One region of the Mesobacillus sp. AQ2 genome, then DNA from elsewhere that is predicted to be linked to it. Evidence: predicted binding sites of a transcription regulator. Region 1 holds the regulator's gene; each other region holds the start of a gene.
The links. The regulator Rex, encoded in region 1, represses fermentation and respiration genes when NADH is low (regulators of the CRP and FNR family bind a similar motif). The targets are predictions, from matches to a motif close to TTGTGAAATATTTCACAA.
Positions count from the first base shown of each region.

Region 2: the regulator Rex is predicted to act here: its motif matches at 1,819-1,836, upstream of hcp (hydroxylamine reductase).
Region 3: the regulator Rex is predicted to act here: its motif matches at 1,756-1,773, upstream of pflB (formate C-acetyltransferase).
Region 4: the regulator Rex is predicted to act here: its motif matches at 2,261-2,278, upstream of QNH36_RS23460 (cytochrome C).

Region 1 is NZ_CP126080.1:256,218-260,419, reverse strand. It holds gene QNH36_RS01465 (GNAT family N-acetyltransferase) at 1-159, opposite strand, end outside; gene QNH36_RS01460 (CPBP family intramembrane glutamic endopeptidase) at 400-1,131, shown strand; gene QNH36_RS01455 (YdiK family protein) at 1,135-1,335, shown strand; gene QNH36_RS01450 (redox-sensing transcriptional repressor Rex) at 1,360-2,016, opposite strand; gene moaC (cyclic pyranopterin monophosphate synthase MoaC) at 2,042-2,536, opposite strand; gene QNH36_RS01440 (ABC-F family ATP-binding cassette domain-containing protein) at 2,717-4,202, shown strand, end outside.
Region 2 is NZ_CP126080.1:3,065,929-3,070,130, reverse strand. It holds gene QNH36_RS15455 (YppE family protein) at 1-137, shown strand, start outside; gene QNH36_RS15450 (YppF family protein) at 227-424, opposite strand; gene QNH36_RS15445 (YppG family protein) at 616-1,161, shown strand; gene QNH36_RS15440 (Hsp20/alpha crystallin family protein) at 1,204-1,674, opposite strand; gene hcp (hydroxylamine reductase) at 1,899-3,200, shown strand; gene QNH36_RS15430 (Crp/Fnr family transcriptional regulator) at 3,255-3,947, opposite strand; gene QNH36_RS15425 (DEAD/DEAH box helicase) at 4,139-4,202, shown strand, end outside.
Region 3 is NZ_CP126080.1:2,887,407-2,891,608, forward strand. It holds gene QNH36_RS14495 (DHH family phosphoesterase) at 1-904, opposite strand, end outside; gene QNH36_RS14500 (cupredoxin domain-containing protein) at 1,067-1,516, shown strand; gene pflB (formate C-acetyltransferase) at 1,860-4,085, shown strand; gene pflA (pyruvate formate-lyase-activating protein) at 4,162-4,202, shown strand, end outside.
Region 4 is NZ_CP126080.1:4,701,895-4,706,096, reverse strand. It holds gene nosZ (Sec-dependent nitrous-oxide reductase) at 1-1,672, opposite strand, end outside; gene QNH36_RS23460 (cytochrome C) at 1,694-2,140, opposite strand; gene QNH36_RS23455 (PRK06851 family protein) at 2,415-3,512, shown strand; gene QNH36_RS23450 (collagen-like protein) at 3,665-4,093, shown strand.

The DNA of each region.
Region 1 (4,202 bases):
GGCAAGAATCACCTGATAAAATCTCTCAGTTTCTGCCGAGGATAAAACACGAGGAAAATAATTCATCACATCCGGGTCTGCATTCATTTTGCAAAAGTGCTCTAAATCTGCGCTTAACCAGTCGCGCAAAATCAGTCGGGATGTTTCCAAATAAACCATTTGGACCTCCAATCATTTTTAATTCACCTTAACAAGTATCTGGTAGTCAGGGAATACTAAGTTCGAACAACCAACTTTTTCATCCTGGCCCTACAATTTGAACTTTCAAATCATTTACTAGTAGAATATAGAGAGTGTATAGATAAGCAAAGCTATCCCCGTATTTTATTTTACAGGCCAGCATATTATTACGTAAAATTTCAGAACATACATTTCTGCATTATTAAGGAGTTTTTTCGATTGAAAAAAGAATACTGGTACGTCATTATTGCCTATATTGTTATGCAGCTTTCAAGCCTGGTCGGGGTCCCAATCATTGCTTTCATCGGTGCTGCGATGGGAAAAAGCCTTGATGAAATGCAAACCCTTGCGATTCCATACTGGCTTGTGATCAGCTTTTCACTGACTCTCCTGATCATCCTGCTGATTTTAAGGAAGGAAAGAACCATAAATGCTGATTTGCGTGAAGTTTCTTCGCCGGCAAGTTCGGCTGCCTGGGCTTTCGCCGGGGTATTCCTGGCCTTGTTCGCGCAGTCGATTGCAGGCAGCATCGAAAGCATGCTTGGAATTGAGATGGGCTCGGAGAATACTCAGGAAATCATCAAACTGATTGAAAGGTTTCCGGTTGTGATTCTCGTCAGCTCGATCATCGGTCCGATTTTGGAGGAAATCGTCTTCAGGAAGATTATTTTTGGCAGTCTGCACAGGAAAATGAACTTTTTCTTAGCAGCCTTGATCAGTTCCGTCATATTCGCACTGGCCCATATGGAGCCGGAGCATGTGATCCTATACTCTGCGATGGGCTTTACGTTTGCCTTCCTTTATGTAAAAACAAAGCGGATCATCGTGCCGATCATCGCCCATGTTACAATGAATACAATGGTTGTACTGCTTCAATCCGTATTCAGGGAAGACATTGAGAGAATGATAAAAGAAGCAGAGAAAATACAAAGCTTTATTGGGGGATTTTAAGTCATGAAGCAATCGCCTATGTTTTCAGGCATTGTCTACATCTTGTTAGGCAGCTTATTCACCTATTTCGCCATCCAAAATGTCAACGATACTGGCTGGGGATTTTTCAGTTATTTGCTCGTCCTGCTCGCAACGTTCGATTTCGGTTCCGGCATCAGAATGATCCTGTTCCATTTCAAACTGAAACAAATGGATAAAAAATAGCTCCTTCATCGAAGGAGCCATTTTTTATTCTTCAGAATCACTGTCTGTCGGATAATGCTTCAAGAAATAAATCAATGATTGCAATTCTACTGCCAGATCAATATGATGGATCCTGATTGAAGACGGTACATTCAGCCTCGCGGGCGTAAAATTCAGGATCCCCTTCACATTCGCCTGTACCAGTCTGTCCGTAATCGGCTGTGCTACCGCTGACGGCACGGTCAGGATCGCCACCTGGATGCCTTCCTCGACAACAACTTTATCGAGGTCATCCATGTGATAGACAGGCACATCGCCAATCTGCGTCCCAACCTTATCCAGGTCGACATCGAAGGCAATTTGAATTTTTGTATTATTGTTTTTGGAAAAATTATAATTCAAAAACGCCGTTCCTAAATTACCAACACCGATCAGCGCAACCTTCGTGAGTTCATCCTGGTCGAGCGTCTTTCGGAAAAAAGTCAGCAGGTAATTCACATTGTAGCCGTAACCCTTTTTACCCAAAGCCCCGAAATAGGAAAAGTCCCTTCTGATCGTAGCCGAATCCACTTTTACCGCTTCACTCAGTTCCGCGGACGATACCCTCTGCTTGCCTGAAGAATGCAAGTTCAATAAAAATCGGTAATACAGCGGCAAGCGTTTTGCAGTTGCCTGCGGAATCTTCATAGCATCATTCGTCATTCTCCATCCTCCACCTGTTCGTATTCTATTTTAACTTCTCATCTCTCTTAAAATCGCCGTTTTTCCCGCCAGTTTTCTCCACAAGATAGGTTTTGCCGATCACCATGCCTTTGTCAACGGCCTTGCACATATCATAAACAGTCAGCGCGCATGCAGATGCTGCTGTTAACGCTTCCATTTCTACCCCTGTATTCCCTTTTGTTTTAACTGCTGCAGCGATATTTAAAATATAATCATTTCCATTTTGCTCCCATTCAAACGAAAGGTCAATTCCTGTTAATGGAATCGGATGGCACATCGGAATGATTTCGGACGTCTTCTTGGCTGCCATGATGCCAGCAACCTGCGCGACTGCCAGGACATCACCTTTTTTCATCTTATTTTCAGTAATCCTTACATATATATCTTCATTAACGGTAATGCTTGAATGGGCGACTGCCGTACGGACCGTCTCAGGTTTTTCACTGACATCGACCATCTTCGCTCTTCCCTCTTCATTAAAATGCGTAAATTCTGCCATCTTCAAGCTCCTTTCAACCAAATAATACACTATTTTCACAAACTTGTGTGTGAACTTTGTTTCTATCTTCACATATAGAAGATGAAATTTTTCTGCCTTACCGCCTGTAGCAGGCCGCACATATTGCCGAGCCCATAGGATTGGGTTACACTATCCCTAAGGCATTAGAGGTGAAAAATAATGATTCTATTACAAGTCAATCAGCTATCAAAATATTTTGCGGCTGATCTTATTTTATCGAATATCAAGTTTGAAATACAGACCAATGATCGTGTTGCTCTTGTCGGCCGGAACGGGGCTGGGAAATCAACCCTCCTGAAAATCATTGCCGGCTATGAATCCCATGACGGCGGCGAGATCATCCGCCCGAAAGGAACATCAATCGGCTATCTTGCCCAGAATACCGGGCTGGAATCCGAGAAAAGTATTTGGGATGAAATGCTGGCCGTTTTTGATCATCTGCACAGCATGGAAAAAGACCTGCGCCGGCTTGAGGAAAAAATGTCTGATCCAAGCATCCTGTCGAACGAGTCCGAGTATGAAAGAGTATTGAAGGATTATGACGTTTTGCAGGTCCAGTTCAAAGAAAAAGGCGGCTATCAGTATGAAGCTGACATCCGCTCGGTCCTGCACGGCCTGAACTTCCAGTCTTTTGATTATTCCACAAAAATCTCCACTTTAAGCGGAGGACAGAAAACAAGGCTTGCGCTCGCCAAGCTGTTATTGACACGTCCAGATATTTTGATTCTTGACGAACCAACCAACCATCTGGACATTGACACACTTTCCTGGCTAGAGCAGTATCTACAGGGCTATGATGGTGCGATTCTGATTGTTTCACACGACCGTTATTTCCTTGATAAGGTTGTGAACCAAGTATACGAAATCTCCCGTCACCAGCTGACGAAGTTCCCGGGCAATTACAGCTTATATTTAGAACAAAAAGCAGCAAATTACGAGCGCGACCTGAAGTTATATGAAAAGCAGCAGGATGAAATCTCCAAGCTGCAGGATTTTATCCAGCGGAACCTTGCCAGGGCCTCGACAACGAAACGGGCCCAGAGCCGCCGGAAACAACTCGAGAAAATCGATCGGATGGACAGGCCGATGGGAGATGAAAAGTCAGCTTCCTTCAGCTTCCAGATCGAACGCCAGAGCGGGAATGACGTCCTGAAGGTAAATACACTTGCTGTCGGCTATCAGAATGAAGCCGTATCCGAAAATATCTCTTTTAACCTTTCGCGTGGCGACAGTACTGCACTTGTTGGGCCAAACGGCGTCGGAAAATCGACCTTACTAAAAACAATCGTCGAAAAACTGCCTTCGATTACCGGCAATATTCAGTACGGCTCAAATGTCTCAATCGGCTATTACGATCAGGAACAGGCAGAGCTGAGCTCGAATAAAAAAGTTTTAAATGAACTGTGGGACGAGTATCCACTGAAATCGGAAAAGGAAATCCGCACCGTATTGGGCAATTTCCTTTTTTCAGGCGATGATGTGTTAAAAATCGTCTACACCCTGAGCGGCGGTGAAAAAGCACGGTTGGCACTAGCCAAGCTGATGCTGCAAAAGTCCAATTTCCTAATTTTGGATGAACCGACAAACCATCTGGACCTGGACAGCAAGGAAGTGCTTGAGAACGCCTTGATCGATTATCCAGGCA
Region 2 (4,202 bases), 2.0 Mb from region 1:
ACTATCTGGAAGTCATTTCTGTACAGGCATTTTTTCCGGAAACAAGCAAAAAGCGATTCCTTGATCAACTACAATCAGTGGAATTCATCCTCAAGAGTCTGATCATTGCGGTTAACCAAACAGGCAGCCAAAAATAAAGAAGCACCAGAGCATTTGAACTGCACCTCAATTGTCAGCCAAGCCGGCAATAATGGGGGCGGTCCAAGTATTCTGGTGCTTCAACTTTTTAGATGGTCATTTCTTTCTGATCTTCGGGAATGAAAGCTCCTAGCAATTCCAGCTCACGAACAAGGTTCCGGTATTCCAGAATGGTGATCTCATTCTGAATATACGACTTTTTTGTAAAATCAAGCAATTCATTTACATGTTCCGGAGTGTATTCTTTTGTCTGGGCAAATAGATTCTTCAGTTCGTGAACGTTCATTTTTCATCCTCCTCCATCATTTGAGTCCATACTATCATGAAAAAGGAAGAGTCATTTATTTTTCAAAAATTGAAACTTCCGACAACATATTTCATTCTTAGACAAAACCGGAAGCCTTTTCCAACACTTTCACCCATTGGGCGGTTTGATCATATACTATCGTAATGAATTATTGGAGGAGGATGTTCGCCATGTTTGGCCGCAGAAATAAGACGAATGCCTACCAGCCCCAGTGGTGGGTGAATCAATACAGTCAAGACCCTTACCTATATAATGGGAACAATCACAATTTGAACCGGCAGCAACCGCTCCCTCAACCATATAACACACCATATTGGAATGCCATGCCGGGGAACTGGCAAAACCAATATTCTCCGCAAGGTTACCCTGTGAATCCTTATATCCAGGGGAACCCTCAGTGGAATCAGCCATACCCAATTGCCGAGAGCAAAAATAACTACCCGAAAATGCTTTTTCAAAATCCGCTAGAACCTGAAGATGACCCTATTTATGGTTACTATAACCCGCAGGCTGATTATCAGAATTATAACCCATATCCCCAAAATGCTTTTATGCCAAAGCAGCCATCAGGCATGCAGTCGATCATGAATTCGTTTAAAAGCCAGGATGGAAACCTGGATATCAATAAGATGGTCGATACAGCTGGCCAGATGATGAATGCAGTGACCCAGGTTTCATCACTTGTCAAGGGACTCGGCGGAATGTTCAAAGTCTAAAAAACAAGCAGGCACTTATGCCTGCTTGTTTTCGTTAAACAACTATTCATCAATAAAAATATCAATTTTCTTTCCCTGTTTTTTAGCGATTTTAATTTCAAGCAATCCATTGCGATAGGAAGCACGTGTCTTTTTATCATTTATAGGATGAGCAAATGGAATTGTCCGGCTAAACTGCCTGGAGGAGGCCATATGCATTTCTGTTTTTGCGATATCGTTGATTTCTGAAGTCATTTCGGTTTTATTTACAAGGATCGTCAGCGAGTTGTTGATGACATCAATCGAGATATCCTCTTTTTTGATCCCTGGCAATTCTGCGGTCACAACATATTCGCTCACTGTTTCATTTACTCGTACACCGAGGGATGTCTGGGCTAAGGGTTGCCTGAAAAAATCATCAATGCTTTGCAGGAAACCTTTGACAGGCTTCTCCTGCATCAACTGGTTCATTGATTTGAACCACTGTTCGAGAGTTTCATGTTTTTTTGGGCGATCAGGATGGTTGGTTGCCATCTTCTCACATCCTCCTCTGCAAAAATACTTATAATAGTCTATGTAGCATGGAATGTCCCTGTTCAAGAAGAGGGTATCTTTCAAATAAATGCACTTTCAACAGTTCGCCGTACTTTTTTGAACACTTTGTGAAAAATGCATTTAGTGTGATTTAGGTCACATAACCGATTTTTCAACCTCTGTATGCTGAAACAGTAAATAAAGCAGAAAAGGGGAATACACATATGTTTTGTTACCAATGTGAACAAACGCCAACAGGAGGATGTAAAGTTGTTGGTGTATGCGGAAAAGATGAAACAATCGCAAGTCTTCAGGATACGATCATTTTTGCACTGAAAGGCATTGCAGCCTATAGAACCCATGCGAATCAGCTTGGATTCACGGATCCGTTCGTAGATGCAACGACCCACGAAGCATTATATATGACGTTGACTAATTCAAACTTTAATGTCCAGGAACATATTGATATGGCGATGAAGGTGGGCCAATCAGCTGTACGCGTGATGGAAATGCTTGATGAGGCGCACACTAGCCGCCTTGGCATCCCTCAGCCTGTAAAGGTAAGCCAGAACAAGATAGAAGGCAAAGCGATCGTTGTTACGGGGCACAATCTATTCGCGCTTGAAGAATTGCTGAAGCAAACAGAAGGCAAAGGTATCAATATTTACACGCACTCTGAGATGCTCCCTGCTCACGGTTATCCAGCCTTGAAAAAATATCCTCATCTTAAGGGTAATATCGGGAAGGCTTGGTTCGACCAGCGCCGTCTGTTTGAAAAATTCCCTGGGGCAATCCTGGCAACGACTAATTGCGTGATGCCAATCAAGGGTTCCTATGCAGATCGTATGTTTACATACGAAGTTGCCGGTCTTGAAAATGTAAGGAAAATTGAAAATGAAGATTTCTCCATGCTGATCGAAAGAGCATTGGAGCTTCCAGAGGCTAACATGGAATCGGAAGAAACATTGGTGACTGGCTTCCATCACGAAACAGTGATTGGTCTGGCTCCTGAAGTCATAGAAGCAGTCAAATCAGGAAAAATCAAGCGTTTCTTCGTGATTGCCGGTTGTGATGCACCGGGAAAAGGCGGAGAATACTACCGCGAGCTTGCAACATCCCTTCCTCCAGAAGCGGTCATCCTGACAACTTCTTGCGGCAAGTTCCGTTTCAATGATGTCGATTATGGGGTAGTGCCTGGAACGAACATCCCTCGATATCTGGATCTTGGACAGTGCAATAACTCCGTATCTACAGTTAAAATTGCCAAGGCACTTGCGGATGCTTTTGAATGTGATGTAAACGAATTACCGGTGAGTATTGTCCTTTCCTGGTTCGAGCAAAAAGCGGTCGCAATCCTGCTTGGACTTTTCAGCCTTGGAATCCAGGACATCCGCATCGGGCCAAAGCCGCCTGAATTCATTTCCAATGGCGTGATGGAGGTCCTGCAGGAAACATTCAACCTGAAGCTGATCACATCTGCCCAGGAAGACTTGGAAACAATGATGGGTCTAAGCAAGACAGAATAACAGATTTAACGCCCGGGGCTAACTGCCTCGGGCGTTTTCATGCAGGTGAACTTATTAGACTAGCTCGTCCAGCAATACATCAGGATCCAAGATCATATTCCCGGCTGAATCAGTGGAAATTAGATTGTCTTTTTTCATTTTGGTCAGCGTCCTGCTGACCGTTTCCCTGGTGGTGCCAATCATATTGGCCAGGTCCTTGTTCGTGAAATCCGTCTTTAACAAAACAGTGCCATTTTCCTGCTTGTCTCCGTGAAGCTCACCCATCCTGATCAAAAGCTTAATGATTTGTTCGTAGGTGTTATTAAGGATTTGGGCTTCAAGTCTTTCCTGGAGGTCAACGATTTTCTCGCCAAGCACCTTGAATACCTTGATGCTTAAATGAGGGTTATCGACCAGCACCTTTTCGAATTGTGAAATTGGGACAACGACAAGGCTTGCTTCCTCCAATACCTCCGAATACCCTGGATAACCGCCTTTCCTGAAAAAGCCTACATGAGGGAACATTTCACCTTTTTTTAGGATAGCGACGATTTGCTCGCGGCCATTGGCATCACTTTTATAGACTTTTACCTTGCCTTCATTGATGAAATAAACATTTTCCAGCGGGTCATCCTGCATGAAGATATGGCTGTGTTTCTTCCACTGCCGCGAAATGGATATATCGACGATCTTGTCTAATTCATGGTCCTCAAGGTCCCTGAACAATGAGAATCTTGCCAGCACATTTTTTATTTCATTCTTTTCCAAAAGAAACACCTCTATATAAGCTGTAGTCCATTCTATTATTTTAGCAAAACGGGACCATAAATAACATAAGGGATTTCGCAGCCAGACAGTGAATAGAAATGTGAATGCCAAAAACTAGCAGTCTGGTCACAATAATTTTTCTTTTGTAACGAACGTTTATTCGCTAAAATAGAGTTAATGAGGTGAACGTGATGAAATTCAGGAAAAACATGCAAGAGATTTTGCAAGATTTAAAGGTTAGTGAATCGGTAAAGA
Region 3 (4,202 bases), 2.2 Mb from region 1:
CAATATAACGTTTATAAGCCTCTCCATTTATCGTACATCCAGAAGCCTTCGCATGTCCACCGCCTCCAAATTCTCCTGCGACAGCAGAAACGTCCACATGATCATGAATTGTCCTGAAACTGATTTTCTTGCCACCTACATTTAGGATTGCTATATAATCCAGGTGTGGAAACTCCTTCCCAAGTTCATTACCCAGCTCAGAATGATAGGATTCGGCATGGACGACTCCTCCATAGAGTCCATCATGCTCCATTTGAATGATTTCCCTTTTCTTCCTCCTTATATAACGTTCGATTTTACCCTCTTCCATTTCCAATAACTTTTGCTCAAATTCATCGAATTCGAATCCATTATCTGTTTGAAGCCTGGATATCATACGTTCTTCAAATTCTTCTATAGAAACCATGAAAAATAAATCATTCAGATTTTTCGCCTTGAAATTCTGGTGAATATCCCAATCCCATGTATCATACTGGCGGACCAGCTCAACAAACTCATTAAGTGTACCGTTATCAGCCAATTGGCGTTTGTCTTTCAAGTATTCATAAACTAATGAAGACGCGCTTGTAAGTGTACCAGATTCATCTTCCACTTTTACATATCCCCAGCTATAGTCATTGAAATGCAAAGCCGTTTTATGATGGTCGATCAGGTAAGCCTTCCCTCCTTCTGATACGAAACGATTGATTCTTTCCGTTACTTCGTGGTTGACGGAAAGGTCGGTTATGTATAGATGGTCTTCCTTTTTCAAGCGCTCATTCATTCTCTCAAAATATTTCTCCACCTGAAAATTCAACCCAGATACAGAATTATAGCGGATATCCGCTTGCTCACCGAATGCAAGCCGGAATAGAATCCCACATGCCACTCCATCCAAATCATTATGTGTAAATAAACGGTACATCGTTTTCCACCTTCACTTTCCCAAGCTGTTTACTCTATAAGAGCCTAATTTATAGTCTATTGTTGGCAAGATAATCTATACAAAAGAAAATCCAAAAAATTAGACAAGTTCAACAAGGGGACGAGCATAGATATTTAAAGAGGATTATAAGGAGGTGAAAACATGCATTTCTTTGTATTTAAAAGAAGGACTTTATATTTTATTGGCCTAATTGTCTTCATTGCCATCATCGGCTCAATTTGGATGAATTTAAAACCTGAATCCACTCCAGCTATAGGCGGACAGAATGAACAAATCAGGGAAATACACCTCGTGACAGGAGAATTCAAATCGAATACCGACGATGGTAAAGAAATTGAAGCATACCGCTGGGACCCAGGTACAATCTTCGTTGAAAAAGGCGAAAAGGTAAGCCTGAAAATTCTTGGCGTGAACGGCAAGGAGCATCCTTTCATCATTGAGGGAACAGAAATCAAGGGAGTTGTAAAAAAAGGCCAAGAAACCCTTGTCCCTTTGCAATTTGACAAGGAAGGAACATACAGACTGATCTGCCTTACCCACCCTTCAGCTGAACACAACGGGCCGATGATTGCTTATATTGTAGTGGATTGAAATCCATCCGAGAACAGGAATCCGATTCCTGTTTTTTCTTTTAATTGAAGGTTGTTTTCTCATTAAAATTTAAAATTGACACAAAACATACAAATCACTATAAACACAGTGCAAACATTTCCTGATAGCATAAATACATAAACATTTTTTTATAACAGACTCTTTTAAACTTCATTTAATTATAGTACAGTTCACTTCACTTCACAGAGAAACTTCGTTAAAAACTTGTTTTAATAGTTTTGTTCATAATTTCACAAATACGTCACACTCATTCTGTTATATTCGTAGTATGATAATAGTGTGATAACTGTTATACAAACATCCACTTTAGAGGTGAACCAAAATGGAACAATGGAAAGGTTTTAAAAATGGTGCTTGGCAAGAAGAAATCAATGTTCGCGATTTTATCCTGAAGAACTTCTCTGAATATACCGGGGACTCAAGTTTCCTGGAAGGTGCCACAGAAGAAACACTCCAATTATGGCAGCAAGTAATGGAATTGACAAAACAGGAGCGCGAAAACGGCGGAATACTTGATATGGATACTGAAGTGGTTTCCACCATCACTTCACATGGCCCAGGCTATCTTGATAAAACAAAAGAAAAAGTTGTCGGTTTCCAGACAGATCAGCCATTCAAGCGCTCTATGCAGCCATTTGGAGGCATCCGCATGGCAAAGGCCGCATGCGAGGCGTATGGATACGAATTGGATAAGGAAGTTGAGAAGATATTTACTGACTTCCGTAAAACACATAACCAGGGCGTCTTCGATGTTTATACAAAAGAAATGCTCCAGGCCCGAAAAGCCGGCATCATTACCGGCTTGCCAGATGCCTATGGCCGCGGACGGATCATTGGTGACTACCGTCGTGTAGCTCTTTATGGCGTCGACTTCCTGATGGAGCAAAAGAAGAAAGACCATGGAATGACGAGCAGTGTCATGACTGAAGACACAATGCGCCTGAGAGAAGAAATCTCTGAGCAATACCGTTCATTGAATGAATTGAAGCAGCTTGCTAAGAGCTATGGATATGATATTTCCAAGCCAGCAACCAATGCAGCGGAAGCTTTTCAATGGGTCTACTTTGCATACCTTGCAGCAATCAAAGAACAGAACGGTGCAGCAATGAGCCTTGGACGTGTCGCGACCTTCCTGGATATCTATATTGAACGCGACCTCCAAAATGGAATCCTGACTGAACAAGAGGCACAGGAACTTGTCGACCATTTCGTCATGAAGCTTCGTCTCGTGAAATTTGCGCGCACGCCAGATTACAACGAGTTATTCAGCGGGGACCCTACCTGGGTAACAGAGTCAATTGGCGGTATGGCCCATACCGGGCAGTCACTTGTGACAAAGAACTCTTTCCGTTTCCTTCATACTCTTGATAATCTTGGCCCCGCACCGGAGCCTAACCTGACTGTTTTATGGTCCCCTGCCCTGCCAGAGAACTTCAAGAAATATTGTGCTGAAATGTCCATTAAAACAAGTTCAATTCAGTATGAAAACGACGATTTGATGCGCTGTGAATATGGTGATGACTATGGGATCGCCTGCTGTGTATCCGCGATGGAAATCGGCAAGCAGATGCAATTCTTCGGTGCCCGTGCCAATCTGGCAAAAGCTTTGCTTTACGCAATCAACGGCGGTGTCGATGAAAAGCTTAAGATCCAGGTTGCACCAGCCTTCGGCCCGATTACTTCTGATGTACTGGACTATAAAGAAGTAATGGAAAAATTCGATAATGTTATGGAATGGCTTGCTGGCCTTTACATCAACACTCTCAATGTTATCCACTACATGCATGACAAATACAGCTATGAACGGATTGAAATGGCTCTTCATGATACAGAAGTCCTCCGTACAATGGCAACCGGGATTGCAGGGTTAAGTGTCGTAGCGGATTCATTGAGCGCAATCAAGCATGCAAAGGTAAAAGTTATCCGTGACGAGAAGGGCATTGCAGTTGACTTTGAAACAGAAGGCGATTTCCCTAAATACGGCAACAACGATGACCGTGTCGACAGCATTGCTGTAGGGCTTGTCAAGAGCTTCATGACAAAACTGCGCAAGCACCCGACATATCGCAACTCTGTCCATACTATGTCGATTCTTACCATTACTTCAAACGTTGTATATGGCAAGAAGACTGGCAATACACCAGATGGCCGCCGCGCAGGCGAACCATTTGCACCAGGTGCCAATCCAATGCACGGCCGCGATACTAAAGGTACGCTTGCTTCCCTCTCATCAGTGGCTAAGCTTCCATACAGCTATGCAATGGACGGCATTTCCAATACTTTCTCCATCGTACCAAAAGCACTTGGTAAAGATGAAGAAAGCAGAACGAACAATCTTGTATCCATCCTTGACGGATATGCAATTAAGGATGGACATCACTTAAACGTCAACGTATTCAACAGGGAAACACTTTTAAACGCAATGGAACATCCTGAGGAGTACCCTCAGTTGACAATCCGTGTTTCTGGATACGCAGTGAACTTCATCAAGCTGACACGTGAGCAGCAGATGGATGTCATTAACCGTACTTTCCATGAAACAATGTAGACATCAATCGTGAACTGAACAGGAGCTGCCCTCCCTGGTGGCGGGTCCTCCTGTTTTATTGAAAGGAGAAATCATCATGAACGGAAACATTCATTCTATCGAAACCTTCGGAACTGT
Region 4 (4,202 bases), 360 kb from region 1:
GGTGGATGACGACTTTGTCTCCCTGGTTGACCTTGATTTCATCCGGGCGCTTCGCTTTTGCATCGAAGACGAACTTGGAACGCATCGCGATTCCGTAAACATGGACTTCGTTGCCCTTGCGTTCGATCCGTGTATCTTCCTGTTTCCAAACTGAGTTTTCGCGGTTTACATCCTTTTCATAAATCTTCAGCGTCTTGATCTTGTCACGGTGGATCGTCTGCGCATAATGCGGTTCAGGATCGACCGGAGCTGTATAAGTCAGTGACATCTTGTCGCCGGAGATATCGATCAATTCCATTGATTCAGGGTGTGAAGGTCCGACAGACAGGAAATTGTCCTTCGCAATTTTATTCAAGGATACGATCCATTTGCCATCAGGAGAGGCTGTGTCACCCTCCGTTGCTGTTGAGTGTCCTGGTGAATAGTGGACAGGTGTACGGTCTAAAATTTCACCAGTATCGATTTTCCATTTAACGATCTCAGATGAAATGAACATCGTATTGTATGCATTGCCTCTGTCGTCAAATTGAGTGTGAAGCGGCCCCAATGCTCCCGGAGGATCGACTTCACGTTCAACTACCTTGTCGTATGGCAGGACAGGAATTCCGAACTTCTCTGTTTCAAAATTGCCAGACTTGATGGCTTCGAATGCTTTTTCAAAAGAGAACACTGTCATCAAAGGAGCCAGTTTTCCGGACGCGATGAAGCGTGTTCCATCTGGAGTGACGTCAACGCCGTGCGGTGATTTTGCGACAGGTACAGCGTAAATGGATCCTTTGTGCTTGCGCGGGTCAATCATCTTCGCACCGTTGACTTCCTCATACTCTCCTGCTGCTACTTTTTTCTCAAGCTCTTTCCAGTTCAATAAAACAATATAGTCACGGTCATTCTGGGATGCGTTGATTTCGTTATTGGTTGTCGCGAATTCTGTGTTGTAAGTCGTCATGACAATCCAGTCGCCAGACATCTTTTTGCCGGCGTCAGACAGGTCATAGGACCATGGCGGAAGCATGATCTGGTAAGCAAGGTCAAGGTTCTTCTTTTTCTGGTCAAAAGTGACCATGGATACAACGCCTTTATATTTCTCCTCGAATTCATCAAGAGGAGCATATTCTTTTCCAATCGGTACCGAGAAGCGGGTAGGCATCACAATGTATTCCGTATTCTGGGTGACGAACGTACCGGCGTGCGGTCCGCCCATATTCGGCATTTCCATGATATCGGCGGTATGGAATACACTTAAGTCGACTGCGGCGATCCGGTTATTGGCTACATCATTCGCAAACAAGAATTTGCCGTCATATTCAGCGTTTGTCTCAGAAATTGCTGGGTGGTGGAAATCCCCCCAAGTATATTTGCCCAGCATTTCTTTCGAGTCTTTGTCAAAACCATAACCTGTGGCCGGATCTGGCGAGAATACAGGCACGGTGCGAATTTTCCTCATGGAAGGCAGTCCGTATACAAATAGCTGGCCAGAATGTCCTCCTGATGAAAGCATGTAATACTCATCCAGCTCGCCATACGGTACATACACTTTTTCAGCATTTGACTTCTTTGAGTTGTTATCACTGCTTGCCGTTCCTTTAGGTCCTGGTGAAAAATCAGCGAAAAATACTGTTGCCGCCATAAAACCGGCGAGCAGCCCTGAAGCTGCGGGAACCCATTTTTTCATTAACACTGCACCACCTTTGGTTTATTTTTCAGAAGCTTCCTTCAAAATTTCTACGACTTGATTGATTTCTTCATCTGTCAGCGGGTTGCCGCCGATGACGCCTGACATGACTGCGGAGGTAGGCTCTTTCAAAAATTCATTGACAGGTTTGCCATGCTTTCCTTCGACATTATTGAATGCCTGGGACAGGTCCGGTCCGGTTGCTCCGCCTTTAAGGTTCAATGCTTCGACAGAGTGGCAGCCAAGGCAGCCTTTTGATTGCAGGATGCTTTCATCACCAGCAGAAGCTGTAGAAGTCTCAGTTGACTTCTTTTCTTCCTTGGCGGGTTCCTTAGCCTTTGGTGACTGATCGACAGCCGTGACTTCTTTTTCCTGCCCATTGCCTTGCGGGATGACGTCGTAGGCTATATAACCAATACCGAGTCCGAGTACAGCACTTAAGATGAAATGAATGACTGGTTTGTTCACTTTCTTCCCCCCTAGATTGATTTACAATTACATCCTAACTTTTTCAAAAAAACGTCAGTGTGATGTACGGCACACAAATTTGTGTTTATTGTGAATGATTTGTGAAAGCGCTATGAGGGGATGTGAAGAACATCACTTGCCCGGGAAATAAAGTTTAAAAATAGACAAAATTACATTTGCAGTTGGGCATTCACCCAGCGCTTAAGCCCTGCATATAGTAATGGGGAAGCAAAAACTTGCCGTTATGGTCAACGGCTGGAGGGAGTGCGATTAAATGGCAGGAAGAATCCTCAACTTTTTCGCCGGAGGCAACACTGCCCGCGGTTTTTACAGCTTGTATGATTCAAGCTTGCAGGGCTTGTCACGGTTGTTCATATTAAAGGGCGGTCCTGGAACAGGGAAGTCATCTCTCATGAAAAAGATCGGTAATGAATGGCAGGAAAAAGGATATGATATTCAATTTCTGCATTGCTCCTCTGATAATAAATCGATTGATGGTGTACTGATTCCTGAATTGAACGCGGGAATTGTGGACGGCACAGCCCCGCATGTCATCGAGCCTAAGGCTCCGGGGGCGGTAGAGGAGTATATCAATCTTGGGGAAGCATGGAATTCCGGGAAGCTGCAGGAGCATAAGGAGACAATCACGGAGCTGACTGAAAAAATCAGCGGAGCATTCAACACAGCATACAGCCTTTTTGCTGAAGCGCTGAGAATTCATGATGAATGGGAAAAAATCTATATAGAAAATATGGATTTTGAAAAAGCGAATGGCCTGACAAACAGATTGATCGAGAGCTTCTTTGGCGACAGCAGGTCAGAAACAGGAAATGGGCGAGTGTATGACCGGTTTCTCGGTGCCGCAACACCAGCTGGAGCAGTTGATTTTGTTCCGAACCTGACAGAGACCGTCGGGAAAAGATACTTCATTAAAGGACGTCCAGGCTCTGGAAAGTCGACGATGCTGAAAAAGTTGGCAGCGGAAGCGCAGTCTCGAGGATATGATGTAGAAGTTTACCACTGCGGATTTGATCCCCACAGCATTGATATGGTGATTGTCCGCGAGCTTGATTTTGCGATTTTTGACAGTACCGCACCACATGAGTATTTTCCTGAAAGAGAAACCGATGAAATTATCGATATGTACGATGAGCTGATCACACCGGGAACTGACGAGAGGTATGCCGCAGAAATCAAGGATGTCGGCGGAAGGTACAAAGATAAAATGAATGAAGCAATCGCCTCACTGGCAAATGCAAAAGAACTGCGCGACCAATTGGAGGCCATCTATATCGAAGCCATGGACTTTGCAAAGGTAGATGAACTCACCGGCAAGATCAAAAAAGAATTTGAAAAACTTGGTGCCATCTAGCACCAAACTGGGCGATTCGCATAGATTACATGGAATACATCAAGAGAGGGGATATGAGTTTGGATAACAACAACTTCTACCCATACGGACCTAATCAACAATTTGAAAATGATTATGATTGCTATGAAAATGAGTACGACCAGAATGTGGATATGAGGACAGTTGGCGGGTTTCCTGGAGGATTTCCAGGCAGCCCAGGAGGATTCCCGGGAGGCCCTGGTGGGTTTCCGGGCAGTCCAGGAGGATTCCCAGGAGGCCCTGGCGGGTTTCCGGGCGGTGCAGGAGGATTCCCGGGAGGTCCCGGCGGTTCACCAGGCGGAGGCCAGGCAGGAGGCCCGCCATCGTCACCGCCGCCAGCCTTTGTACCGCAAGAACAGGCGACTGCCTTTGCGGTCGACCCGGGAGGAATCCGGAGATGCATGTTCCGTTTCACTTACATCTGGCTGATTGATGGCAGAAGCTTCTGGTTCTATCCAGTCTTCCTGGGCCGCAATTCAGTTGCCGGCTGGAGATGGAGCCGCCGCCGCGGATGGGTTTACTTCGGCATAGACCTGAGACAGATTCGGTCATTCCAGTGTTAATAAGAGGAATTGAGAAGAGAAGCGTTTTGCTTCTCTTTTTTAACTGGGAAAAATCACGGGTTTTTTTCAGTTCGCGGAATTTGGTTTTGTTTTCGCGGAATTCAGTGCG